2 regions of the Sulfitobacter sp. SH24 genome follow, and region 2 is predicted to be linked to the other one. Evidence: riboswitches for the same ligand, from Rfam matches in the RefSeq annotation. Region 2 holds a riboswitch; the other holds the start of a gene.
What was found. A riboswitch is a leader RNA that binds a small molecule or an ion and turns the genes downstream of it on or off. The one in region 2 is predicted to bind cobalamin.

Region 1 (6,448 bases), 1.6 Mb from region 2:
ATTCGCCGAAGCTTTCGGTCTGCGGGTCGACCGCGCCTTCAAAGGTGCCGATGGCCACTTCGTAATTGTTGCGCGTGTCGATCACCGCCACATCGGGCGAGCGGATCAATTCGTTCCACTCTTTGGGGTCGACATAGTGCCCCACCTTGGCGCGCGGATCGACATCGGGCTGGCCCATAGTGACGATCTCGCGCTTGATGCGGACCTTCATCTTGCCAAAAGGCGGCTTGTCGCTCGTCGCCTCTTTCCACTCCAGATCCGCGCAGCCGGGCAGGGCGCGCAGATGGGCGATCACCGCGTCGATCCCGGCGCGCGGCCCGGCGATCGTGCCGTTCACCCCTTCGGGGGCCAAAAGCAACGTGCCCATGACCGATTGCGCCTCGCAAAGCGCGAGCAGCGCAGGCTTGAGCGCGGCGGGGTCCTCAAAGCGGGTGAAGTGATATAGGGCGGCAATGGTATACATGAGCGTCAAATAAGCGCTTCGGGCGCAAAGCTCAATCCGGGGCGTGCCATTGACCTACCCCATGCACAGCCCTACCCCTTTCGTTAAGGAGAATGCCCATGACCCATGCCCTGATCGTGATCGATGTCCAAAATGATTTCTGCCCCGGTGGCGCGCTGGAAGTGCCGCAAGGCGATGAGATTTTGCGCGGCATCAATGCGCTGATGCCCGAGTTTGACGCGGTTGTTCTGACGCAAGACTGGCACCCGGCGGGGCATTCGTCATTCGCTTCTTCGCATGACGGCAATGCGCCTTATGAAGTTGTCACCATGCCCTATGGCCCGCAGGTGCTCTGGCCCGATCACTGCATTCAAGGCAGCATCGGCGCGCAGTTCCATCCTGATCTGCAAACAGACCGGGCCGATCTGATCATTCGCAAAGGCTATAATCCAGACATCGACAGCTATTCGGCGTTTTTTGAGAATGACCACAGCACCCCCACGGGGCTTGAAGGTTACCTGCGCACCCGCGGGATTGAACGGCTGACGATGGTCGGGCTGGCACTGGATTTCTGCGTGAACTTCTCGGCAGTGGATGCGGCGAAACTTGGGTTCAAGGTCGATGTGCGCGAAGACCTGTGCCGCGCGATTGATTTGGACGGATCGCTTGGCCAATCCCGCGAAGGGATGCGCGCCGCCGGGGTCACGCTGGCCTGAGCCGCCGCTTTCCACTTGCCCATCTGCCCGCCCCCTTGGCATGAAGGGGCATGCAATAAGGAACCTCCCATGGTCGACATCGCCACCCGCGTCTATAACCACAAGTGGAAGATCGACCCCATCGTGCGGTCGCTGATCGACACGGATTTCTATAAGCTGCTGATGTGCCAATCGGTGTTTCGCAACAAGCCGGACACGCAGGTTACCTTTAGCCTGATCAACCGCTCCACCCACATCCCGCTGGCCAAGCTGATCGACGAGGGGGAGCTGCGCGAGCAACTCGATCATATTCGCTCGCTCAGCCTCAGCCGGGGCGAAAGCACTTGGCTGCGCGGCAATACCTTCTACGGCAAGCGCCAGATGTTCCGTCCCGATTTCATGGAGTGGTTCGAAGGCATGCGCCTGCCGCCCTACCATCTGGAGCGGAAGGGCGATCAATATGAGCTGACCTTTGAGGGCAAGTGGCACGAGGTCATGCTGTGGGAGATCCCCGCGCTGGCGGTGCTGATGGAGCTGCGCAGCCGCGCGGCGCTGGACCCGATGGGCAAGTTCGAGCTTCAGGTGCTTTACGCCCGCGCGATGACCCGCGTCTGGGAAAAGATCGAAGCGCTGCGCGAGGTGGATAACCTCTCGATTGCGGACTTTGGCACCCGGCGGCGGCATTCGTACCTCTGGCAAGACTGGTGCGTGCAGGCGATGCATGAGGGGCTGGGAAATGCGTTCACCGGCACCTCTAACTGTCGCATTGCCATGATGCGTGAGCTAGAGGCGATTGGTACGAACGCGCATGAGTTGCCGATGGTCTATGCTGCCTTGGCCGATGATGACGCCGAGCTTGCCCGCGCACCTTACGACGTGCTGTCGGACTGGCATGATGAACACGAAGGCAATCTGCGGATCATCTTGCCCGACACTTACGGCACCAAGGGTTTCCTTGATCACGCGCCCGACTGGCTAGCGGGCTGGACCGGTATCCGCGTCGACAGCGGTGATCCGGCCACGGCGGCGCAGACGGCCATCGACTGGTGGCGGGCGCGCGGCGAAGACCCGACGACCAAGCGGGTGATCTTTAGCGATGGGCTGGATGTCGACAAGATCAAGGAGTTGCACGCGCAGTTCGCGGGCAAGGCCAAGGTCTCCTTCGGCTGGGGCACCTTGCTGACCAATGACTTCCGCGGATTGGTGCCGAAGGATGCGCTGGCGCCGTTCAGCCTTGTCTGCAAAGCGGTCAGCGCCAACGGGCGGCCTACGGTCAAACTCTCGGACAACCCGAACAAGGCGATGGGCCCGGCGGATGAGATCGCGCGCTACAAGCGGGTCTTCGGGGTAGGAGAACAGACCGCGCAGCAGGTGATCGTCTAACGGTCAGCCGTCCGCCGTGGCGGTCATCGGGAATTCCGCCGTGGCGATCAATCCTTCGGGCTGCCAGTCATAATGCAAAGTGCCACCGACCGCGCGGGTCAGCGATTGGATGATCCGCGACCCGCTGTCGCGATCAGACTTGGTCACCTTCGGCCCCCCGATTTCCTGCCAAACGAAACGCAGACGTGCAGGCGCTTGAAGGATCGCGATGTGCAGCGATACCTGCCCGCTCTCCGTGCTGAGCGATCCATGTTTCACCGCGTTTGTCGCCAATTCATGCAGAGCCAGCGTCAGGGGTGAGACTAGCCGATGCGATATCAGCGGGTTGTCTCCAGAGAGGGTGATCTGCTCTTCGGTCGCCGAGGTATAGGCCCGCATGATCGGCCCCATCAACGTCTCGAAATCCACCTCTTGCTGGTCACTGCGGCCAATCGTGTCGAAATGCGCAGCACCCAAGGCTGACAGCCGGTCAATTACCTTGTCGGCAAAGGCTCCGGGCGTGGGCTCCTCTCGGGCGGTAATGCGGACCATGGCAGTCATAACATTAACGATATTACGCAGCCGGTGCAGCAGTTCATCGTCTGCCAGTTGGCGGTGTTCGCGCTCCACGCGGCGACGCTCAGAGACATCAAGCTGAGAGCCGAAGAAATAGATCAGCTTGCCGTCTTCATCATTGATCGGGCCAAGCTGCAGCGCGTTCACAAAGCGGCTGCCGTCTTTGCGGTAGTTCACGATTTCCACCGTATCAACCCGGCGGTCCAAGAGAATCTGGCGCACCGTCTCCACGCTTTCGGGTGTCGTGTCCGGGCCTTGCAGAAACCGGCAATTCTGACCGACGATCTCTTCCATGCGGTAGCCGGTAAGGTCGGTGAAAGCCTCGTTGACATAGACAATCGGATTGTCCGGCAGCGTCGGGTCGGTGATGCACAATGGCAAGCGGGCATAGCGCACGACCTTGCCAAGAACGTCATCGGTCAGGGTGGGGCGATCGGCGGAGACCGTCTTGTCGTTCATAAATTCCCGCCCTTCGCTTAAAACTGGCCGACAATGTGCCCTGAGCGTAGCTTTTGGGTCAACCCGCATACTGGGGTGCGACCCATATTTAGCTACTAGATGATGTATGCGCCATCGGGTTTTGCCAGGCTGAATAAATGCGGCTTGTCATGAAGGGTCGAAAATGCGTAATTGGACCCGCTTGGTGTCCCGAAAAGCGCCTTTGGGTGTGGGACCGAAAAGGGAATTCAGTAAGGGGTCGCAAGACCCCGAAGCCGAAGCCGCCCCCGCGACTGTAAGCGGTGAGCTAATGCCCCTCGTGCCACTTGTCCATTCGGACGGGGAAGGCGGGCAAAGGCCACGACCCGCGAGCCAGGAGACCTGCCAAGCGAGTGAAACGCTAGATGCCGTCGGGTGTGACGGTAAGGAGAATGAAGATGACGACAATGATTAAGACCGCCGGTGCCACGCGCAGCAAACTCGTACCGGCGCTGTTTGCCGCTGTATTGGGTGTGGCTCTGATGGCGCTGACCGGCCATGTGCAGGCCGCAGCTCTGCATGATGCCGCCCATGACGTGCGCCACGCGACAGGCTTTCCCTGCCACTAAGCGCCCGTGTTCGGTATCACAGGGGTCCGGGCTGCCATGCCGCAGTCCGGCTGTCTGTGATTCTGGCTTTCTTTCCATGCCCGCCTCTTGCCGTTTTGCCTGCGCCCGCCGTTCGCCGCGTCGGGAGGGCTTTGGCACATCTTGAGGCTGGGTAATGTCCTCGGCCCGCGTGTCGCGCGGCGCTGAGTATCATTTCGCATCCAAGGATCATTGCGATGTTTTCACGTTTTCTGACTTCCGCCCTCTTTGCAGGGGCCTCTGCCGGTTTGCTGACCGGCCTTCTGCAGCTCTATTTCGTGCAGCCCGTTCTGCTTCATGCCGAGCTTTATGAGACTGGCGCGCTAGTGCATTTTGGTGCGGACGCGGTCAGCGCGCACCCCGATCTGCCCGGTTTCGACGCCGTCCGCGATGGGCTGAGCCTGATTTTCACCATGCTGACCTATACCGCCTATGCGCTGATCCTTTTGGCCGCGATGAGCTTTGGCGAAGAGCGCGGCGCGGTGATTGATGGCCGCTGGGGCATCCTTTGGGGCGTGGCGGGTTTCGTCGCCTTCCACCTCGCGCCGGGCTTCAGCCTTGCGCCCGAGGTGCCCGGCGTGGCCGCTGCAGACATCACCGCACGGCAGATCTGGTGGTTCGCCACGGCGGGGGCGGCGCTGGTGGCGCTCTGGCTGCTGGCCTTTGGCAAGGGCTGGGGCGCGTGGATCGGGGCGGCGGTGTTGCTGATGGCCCCGCATGTCGTCGGTGCACCCGAGCCCGACAGCTTCAGCGGCCCGGTGCCCACCGAGATCGGCGCGCTGTTCGCTGCCCGCGCGCTTGGCATCGGCCTTGCCGCATGGGTGTTGCTGGGCAGTTTCGCCGGGTTCTTTTGGCAACGTGAAGGCGCGCAAAGCGCCTGAGGGAGGTCGAAATGGACAGATCACTGGCGCTTTTCGCCATTGGATTGGTCTTTGGCGGTGGCATCGGTTTTGCTATCGCTGCAAGCAACGGCGTGACCTTCGACGGCCATGATCACGGCGACCCTGCCGCCCATGGCGAGATGAACCACGGCGGCGCAGACCACGCGCGGATGCACGGCCAACCCATCGCCCTCGCCGCCGAAGACGCCCCCAGCCTCGCGATCCGCGTGACACCTGACCCAATGTCAGGCCATAACCTTTTCGTGGAAACCGACGGCTTCGCCTTTGCCCCGCAAAACGCCAGCGGGGACAACCAACCGGGCGAGGGCCATGCCCATGTCTATGTTAAAGGTGCGAAGATCGGGCGGCTCTACGGCCCATGGCTGCATCTGCCTGATCTGCCCAAGGGCGAGGTCACGGTTGAGGTCACGCTCAACGCCAATGACCACCGCCCCTTGGCGGTAAACGGTGCGCCGATTACCGCGCGCGAGGTGCTGACAGTTGAATAATCGCCTCGCTTCCCCTTTTCATAACGGGCCGGAGCGCATACCCGGCACGCATAACCCGATGGGACCAGATCGATGAGCACGACCCTACATGTCTGTATGACCTGCCGCGCGGGCGAGGTGCTGGAGGAAGACGCCCCGCGCCCCGGCGCGCAGCTTCACGCCGCCCTTGACGCCACAGGTGCGCCCGAGGGCGTAACAATCGTTCCGGTGCAATGTCTTTCCGCCTGTTCGCAGGGCGCCGCCGTGGCGCTCTCCGCCCCGGGCAAATGGTCCTATGTCTATGGCCGCCTGACCAAGGAAGACGCCGCCGACATCCTTGCCGGAGCCGCCGCCTATGCCGCCACCCAAGACGGGCTGGTGCCATGGCGCGAACGCCCGGTCATCTTTCGCAAGCAAAGCCTTGCGCGTATCCCCCCTTTGACCCTGCCGCAGGAGCCTTCCGCATGAGCGATCTCGCTAAAATTCCCGTAACCGTCATCACCGGCTTTCTCGGCGCTGGTAAAACCACGCTGATCCGCCACCTGATGACCAATGCAGGCGGGCGTCGCCTTGCCGTTTTGGTTAATGAGTTCGGGACCGTGGGAGTGGATGGCGACATCCTGAAATCCTGCGCCATCGAGGATTGCCCAGCCGAAAATATCGTCGAGCTGGCCAATGGCTGTATCTGCTGCACCGTGGCCGATGATTTCATCCCCACTATCGAAGCGTTGATGGCCCTGCCGACGCGCCCCGATCACATCCTGATCGAAACCTCTGGGCTGGCCCTGCCGAAACCGCTGCTCAAAGCCTTTGACTGGCCGGCGATCCGGTCCAAGATCACCGTCGACGGCGTCATCGCGCTGGCCGATGCAGAAGCCGTGGCCGCGGGCACTTTCGCCGCCGATGTAGCCGCCGTAGATGCGCAGCGTCTGGCCGACGA
Region 2 (6,448 bases):
ACGATCACCGCGCCGAATGCCGCCTCAAGACCTTTGCGGCCCAGACGGTACATTGGGTACTCTACGTCGCCATTCTCATACTGCCCCTTTCGGGCTGGGTAATGCATTCGGCCGAAGTGAGCTTTGCGGGGATCGTGTTGGCAGCCATGGTCGCGGCACATATCGGTGGCACTTTCGAACTATCTGTCGCTCTCCAGTCATCGGTTGAGAATCTCCGACATCCGCTCTCGTGCACGGGTAGGCAGCGCAGACGGCAGGGGCGCTGCGTCATCGACCTCCCCCACGTCGACGATCATTACCATCCCCATAGCGTAATGCGGCGAGCACTTGATGCCGTAGCGTCCCTCGATCTCGAAACTGACCGATTCTTCTTCGTCGATTTCTCCAATGAAACGCTCGGCCCCTTCGGGCAACATCTCGGAAATAGACGCGGCGTTGTGGCCGTGCTGTGCTGGCAGGAAACGGACCGTGTCGCCGGGAGCGATTTGCAGATGGGCGGGCTCGTAGACCATCGCGCCGGTGTCTCCGCGCGTCAGCATTTTCACATCATGGGTTTCGGCGTATCCGAGGGACGGCAGAAGGGTGATCAGTGCGGTCAGAAGTCGCATGGGTGATCCTTTACAGAGCATGAGAAAAGTGGAGGCGTGACGAGCCATCCGGAACCGCATGGCGCATGGCCGACACGCCGAAAACTTCGGCAAGCAGCGGCTCGCTCAAAACCTCGGTCGGAGAACCAATGGCGAAAAGCCGACCTCCGCTGAGCACCCCGATCCGGTCGCAGGCCATAGCCTGGTTGAGATCGTGCAGCGCGACGACGCGGGTTATCGGTAGGCTCCCGACAAGTTCCATGAGTGAAAGCTGATGGCGGATGTCGAGGTGGTTGGTGGGCTCGTCGAGCAGCAGGAGATCGGGTGTCTGCGCAAGCGCGCGGGCGATGTGGACGCGCTGGCGTTCACCGCCCGAGAGGGTATGCCAGAGGCGATCAGTGAATGCGGTCATCTCCACCGCTCCAAGGGCGTCCGACACCGCAGCATCATCGACCCCGCGCCACCCGCGCAGAGGCGAGAGGTAGGGCGTCCGCCCCAGTTCAACTGCTTCGAGGACGGTCAGGCGATCCGTCGTATCGGCTTGCTGCTCAACGAAGGCGATGCGCTGCGCGCGCGTCCGGGCCGGAATTCTTACAAGGTCCGCACCTTCGGCCAGGACGCGCCCGATGGAAGCCCGGTGCAGCCCGGCCAGACAGCGCATCAGCGTCGATTTGCCCGAACCATTTGGGCCGATCAAGCCGAACAACTCTCCAGGCTCGATCCGGAGCGTGATGTCCTGAAGGAGCGGCGTGCGATGCACGCGCGCCGACAGGGCCTCTACCTCTATCCTCATCGGCGCGCACCTCGAACGAGGATCAGCGCAAAGGCAGGGGCACCGACGAGCGCGGTCACCACTCCGATGGGGAGGACCTGACCCGGGACTATGACGCGGCTGATCACATCGGCCGCGACAAGGAACACTGCCCCGGCAAGAGCAGATGCCGGCACCAGGCGATCGTGGCGCGTGCCTACGAGAAACCGCATGGCATGGGGGACGACCAGCCCCACAAAGCCGATTGCCCCCACCTTCGAGACGAGAACGCCGACCATGATCGCGGTCGCGGTGATCAGGCTACCGCGCAGGGCTGGCACGTTGATCCCGAGCGACGCCGCCCCGTCCGCCCCGAAGGTGAAGGCATCAAGCCCGCGCCGGTGCCAAATGCAAAGGCCCACCCCAGCAAGGGAGACCAGCGTACAGGCCATAACATCTTCCCATCGAATACCAGAGAGGTTGCCCATCAGCCAGAACATGATGCCGCGCGCCTGCTCGGCATTGGCCGAGCGGGCAATGGTGAAGGCCGTCAGTGCATTGAACATCTGCGATCCGGCAATGCCCGCAAGGATAATCGCGGCCGCAGCCTGTGTGGCACGGCCGCCACCCGCCCCTCCGCTCACGGCATGGGCCAAGACCACGACGCAGCCGAATGCAAGAAGCGCACCGGTCAGTGCCCCGAACGACATGGAAATCACGCCGCCGCCGACGCCCGCGACCGTTACCAGAACCGCCCCGGTCGAGGCACCCGCCGAAAGGCCCATAAGGTAGGGATCGGCCAGCGGATTACGCAGGAGCGCCTGAAGCACGACGCCTGTCAGCGCTAGCCCCCCACCGCAACAGGCGGCGACAATGGCCCGAGGGAGGCGATAGCTCCAAATGATCCCCGCCTCGATCCCGTCCACGGGATAGCTCGCGCCCCAAAGGTGGTTCGCCAACGTTTGAAGGACGGTGGCGAAGGGCAGCCGTGTCTCGCCGATTGCCGTCCCGGCGAGAATGGTGAGACCGAGGATCAGTGGCGCCGCCCACAGGCGCCGCACCGGCGCGACCCGTGGCTGCGCGGCCACCATCGTCATTCGAACGACATCTCCGAGAGCGCCTCAGACAGCGTCTCCAGCCCGTAAATTGAGCGCATCGTCGCGCTCATCGCATGGGCGTCCATCTGCACGATCCGCCCCTTTTGCACGGCCGTCATTTGGCTTGCCACGGGATCGTTGCGCAAGAACTCCAGCTTCTTCTCGACATTATCGGCCGGAAAACGGCGGCGGTCCATGTAGGCGATGACGATGACGTCCGGATCAGCGCGGGCGATGCTCTCCCAGCCGACCGTCGGCCACTCCTCGTCCGAAGCGATGACGTTCTCGATACCGAGAGCGCCCATCATGTAGCCCGGCGCGCCGAGCTGCCCGGCGACATAGGGGTCAATCTCCAGATCGGCGGATGAAAACCAAAACACTGCCGACAGATCGTCCGGCAGTTTGAGCCCAGAGGCCCTGGCGATGGCATCTTCCTCCGTGGTTTGTAGCTCGGCGACCAATTCCTCGCCCGCGTCTTGCACGTCGAAGATCGTCGCGAGTTCGCTGATGCCTTTGTAGACCGACGCGGTCTTGAAGGCGCCGGTTCGGGTGCCATCGCCACCGGTGGAATTGTCTTTGGTGTCGCAATCGGCAGGCATGATGTAGGTGGGGATGCCGATGTCGTGGAACATCTCGCGCGTGCCCACTATCCCGCTTTCTCCGACGTGCCATTCATATTGTACGGCGACCAGACCGGGCTTCTTCGCGACCACGCTCTCGAAGCTCGGGTCGTTATCGGCAATCCGCTCGATCCCGTCGTTCACCGCGGTGAATTCAGGCAGGACCGGGTTGAACCAGACCGAAGTGCCCGAGACCTTTGGCGCAAGACCAAGAGAATAGAGGATCTCTGTCGCAGACTGGCCAATGGTCACGGCACTGTCCGGAGCGGCGTCGAAGGATATTTCGACACCACAATTCGTGAGATTGAGGGGGTAGTTTGTTTCCTGCGCTTGCAGGGGAAGTGCGGCGCTGGCCACCAAAGTGGCCGCAATCAAGGTCTGTCTCATCCGATCCGTCCCGTCAGATAGGACCGTCAGGGGCAAGACGCGAAACGAAATATGGCCAGGGCGGCCATGTCGAGTTTCCCGCCCCGGTACACCCCGTCCGGTCGTGGTTTCATATCCGTCGGCAGGTCTCCTGACTGGCGGGTTACAGCACCTCTCGCCTTCCCGGGGTAATCCCAGTGGCATTTTGAGAGGCGCTCGCCGCCTACAGTTGCGGGGGCAGTTCCGTTTCCCGGCTGTGACCGGAACGGATTCCCTTTCAATTCCCGAAGGAAACCGACGCCGAAATCAGTGACAGGTTTTTCAACCGGTGGCAATCACTGGTTGCGCATGGGATTCTCAAATCATCCGGCGGACCAGCGCCGAAGAACAACCACTAGCGAACTTCGCTGCCCCTCACCCTAAGTAGATCTGCCCTGAGGGATATTTCACCTTAGGAACGCTGCGTGTGGCGAGGAAAAAGCCGATTGCCAAGGGCCCGACCCGCCCGACGAACATGATCAACATGAGGATAAAGCGCCCGATGCCATCTAACTCCGCCGTAATACCGCGCGACAGGCCGACCGTTCCGAAAGCGGATGTAACCTCAAAGGCAATATCGGTGAACTGGCCGTCGTGGTTAATTGTCATGACGAAAACCCCCGTCAGGACCAGCAGCATGGAGATCGTGGTGAGAGCCAAGACTTTCATCACCTCGTCCAGCCCCAAGGACCGGCCAAAGGCGTGTAGCGTCGTCTGACGTCGAAAGAATGCGATCGTGGCAAGCAGCAAAACAAAGAGCGTGGTCACCTTGATCCCGCCCGCCGTCGAAGTGCTGCCGCCCCCCACCAGCATCAGCGTCATTGTCAGCAAAGAGGTGCTGTCATGCATGCCGCCGGTGTTGATCGTGTTGAAACCGGCGGTCCGCGGCGTGGTGCCTTGAAACCAACTTGCCCATAGTTTCTCAATGACACTCAAGGGGCCGAGGGTCTCAGGATTGCCCCATTCCAGCAGGCCAAACATGACACTTCCCCAAGTGATCAGCAGTGCCGTGCCAACCAGCATCAGCTTGGAATGCAGGGTCAGTTTACGCCAATTCCGGCTGCGATACACATCGCCCACCACAATAAACCCAAGTCCGCCAAGGATGAAAAGCGCAGGGATCACCAGATTGATGATCGGGTTTCCCACCCATTGCGACAGGCTATCGGGATGCAGGGCAAACCCGGCATTGTTGAAGGCTGAGATCGAGTGAAAGACCGCCTCCCACAGCCCGGCCCAGCCGAACTCAGGCACAAAGACCAAGGCCAGAAGCGCTGCACCCACCGCTTCGCAAGAAACCGCGATGATCAGGATCATACGGGCGATATAGGACAGGTTTGACAGGGATGTCTGGTTCAGGTCCTCGCGCAGGATCAGCCGTTGCGGCATGCCGATAGGAATACCAAGCGCGCCCAGCAACAGCACCGCAAAGGTCATCAGGCCAAGACCGCCAAGCTGGATCAACGCTGCGATCACCGCTTGACCAAAGCCCGTGAATGTCGCCCCGGTATCGGCGAGCACCAGCCCCGTGACCGTTACTGCGGAGGTCGAGGTGAAAAGCGCCTCGCCCAGACCGATATCACCGTGATGCGAAATCGGCAGCCAGAGCAGAATGGCCCCCAGAATGATGAATGCCATATAATAGAGCGACAAAAGCGCAGGCGGCGGCATCCGCAGGGTCTTTTTCCGCCGCAAAAGGGACCGAAACGACAGGGGCATTGTCAGAGGCTAGCCGCAAAGCTGTGCAGGTCTTTGCGCTGGCCCAACAGCAAGAGCAGATCATCACACTGCAACTGACATTCGTCTCCATCCTGCCCGATGAACTCGCTCCCCCGCATGACGCCGATGCAGCGCAGATTATAGGTTTTCCCATGCGGCAGTTCGGTCAGACGTCTGCCCTCAAGGCTTTCTGGGATGCGAAAGTTCACGACATGGTATCCATTGCCGAGGCTGACATAGTCCCGCAAAAGTGGGTTGTGCAGGATCTGCGCGATATGCTGGCCAATCTCGACCTCTGGATGCACGATCCTGTCCACGCCGAGCTTCTTCAATATGCGGTGGTGAGTTCGGGTCGTGGCCTTGGCCCAGACGACCTGAACGCCCACGAGTTTGAGGTTCATCGCCGATAGAATGCTCGCCTCTAGGTCCGACCCCATGGCCACCACGGCGGTATCACAGTCCCCAAAACCGGCATCACGGAGCGCTGCATCATCGCGGGCGTCCACAATCATGGCCTGCGACAGGGTATCGGCGAGGTTGGCAACGCGAGCCTCTGAGATGTCGATGCCGATGACGTGGTTGCCGAAACGTTGCAATTCCTTCGCAACGGAGCTTCCGAAATTGCCCAAACCAACGACACCAAATGTGCGTCTTTTGATTTTCGTCACGTTACTGTCCATTCAAACTGACCGTCGCGGAACATTGCCGCAACGCAGAATGATGTCAATGAAGGGGAGCGCTTTTGGGTTTCACATTTATGCGCGGTGAAGGCGCTTTAGTTTTACCGACCGACCACGCTTAGGTCTCCTCCGACCGATCCGTCGCGGGCGTCGGTTTCGGGCTTAGTTGCGAAATTTCGGCGTAGCTATCCTCGGACAAGTCCAAGCCCATCGCATCCAGCGAAGGCTGCAACTGGTCAACATTTCGGCCAGAGATAAGCGCTGACGTCACCGCCGGGTGCCGGGCAACCCACGCCACGGCAAGGGTGGTGGCCGCAATACCCAGACGCTGCGATAGCGTGGCCAAATCGCGCGCAACCTCGTGCATCCATGGCTGCCCATAGCGTGCGGCATAGGTCTTGTCGTCTTGCAAACGCCCCTCGGCACCTTTGGCGTATTTTCCGGTCAACAAGCCCCCACCCAAGGGCGAAAAAGGACTAACGGCAATGTCTTGGTCCGCGCAGGCCGGAAGAATTTCGACCTCTACCTGTCGTTTCACAAGGTTATACATCGGTTGGCAGACATCAATCTGGGTGCCGATCGCCTTACA

Region 1: another riboswitch for cobalamin. It lies ahead of ACSQ16_RS03180 (CbtB domain-containing protein); the one in region 2 lies ahead of ACSQ16_RS11475 (ABC transporter substrate-binding protein).

Annotation. Positions count from the first base shown of each region.
Region 1 is NZ_OZ282575.1:166,287-172,734, forward strand. Features, by position in the region: gene trhO (oxygen-dependent tRNA uridine(34) hydroxylase TrhO) at 1-463, opposite strand, end outside; gene pncA (bifunctional nicotinamidase/pyrazinamidase) at 562-1,158, shown strand; gene pncB (nicotinate phosphoribosyltransferase) at 1,228-2,520, shown strand; gene ACSQ16_RS03175 (PAS domain-containing protein) at 2,524-3,534, opposite strand; cobalamin riboswitch at 3,700-3,916, shown strand; gene ACSQ16_RS03180 (CbtB domain-containing protein) at 3,951-4,121, shown strand; gene ACSQ16_RS03185 (CbtA family protein) at 4,337-5,020, shown strand; gene ACSQ16_RS03190 (hypothetical protein) at 5,032-5,529, shown strand; gene ACSQ16_RS03195 (DUF1636 family protein) at 5,602-5,976, shown strand; gene cobW (cobalamin biosynthesis protein CobW) at 5,973-6,448, shown strand, end outside.
Region 2 is NZ_OZ282575.1:1,796,293-1,802,740, forward strand. Features, by position in the region: gene ACSQ16_RS11460 (pseudoazurin) at 198-608, opposite strand; gene ACSQ16_RS11465 (ABC transporter ATP-binding protein) at 619-1,380, opposite strand; gene ACSQ16_RS11470 (FecCD family ABC transporter permease) at 1,377-2,429, opposite strand; gene ACSQ16_RS11475 (ABC transporter substrate-binding protein) at 2,432-3,442, opposite strand; cobalamin riboswitch at 3,546-3,735, opposite strand; gene ACSQ16_RS11480 (TrkH family potassium uptake protein) at 3,836-5,131, opposite strand; gene ACSQ16_RS11485 (potassium channel family protein) at 5,182-5,847, opposite strand; gene ACSQ16_RS11490 (aldo/keto reductase) at 5,978-6,448, opposite strand, start outside.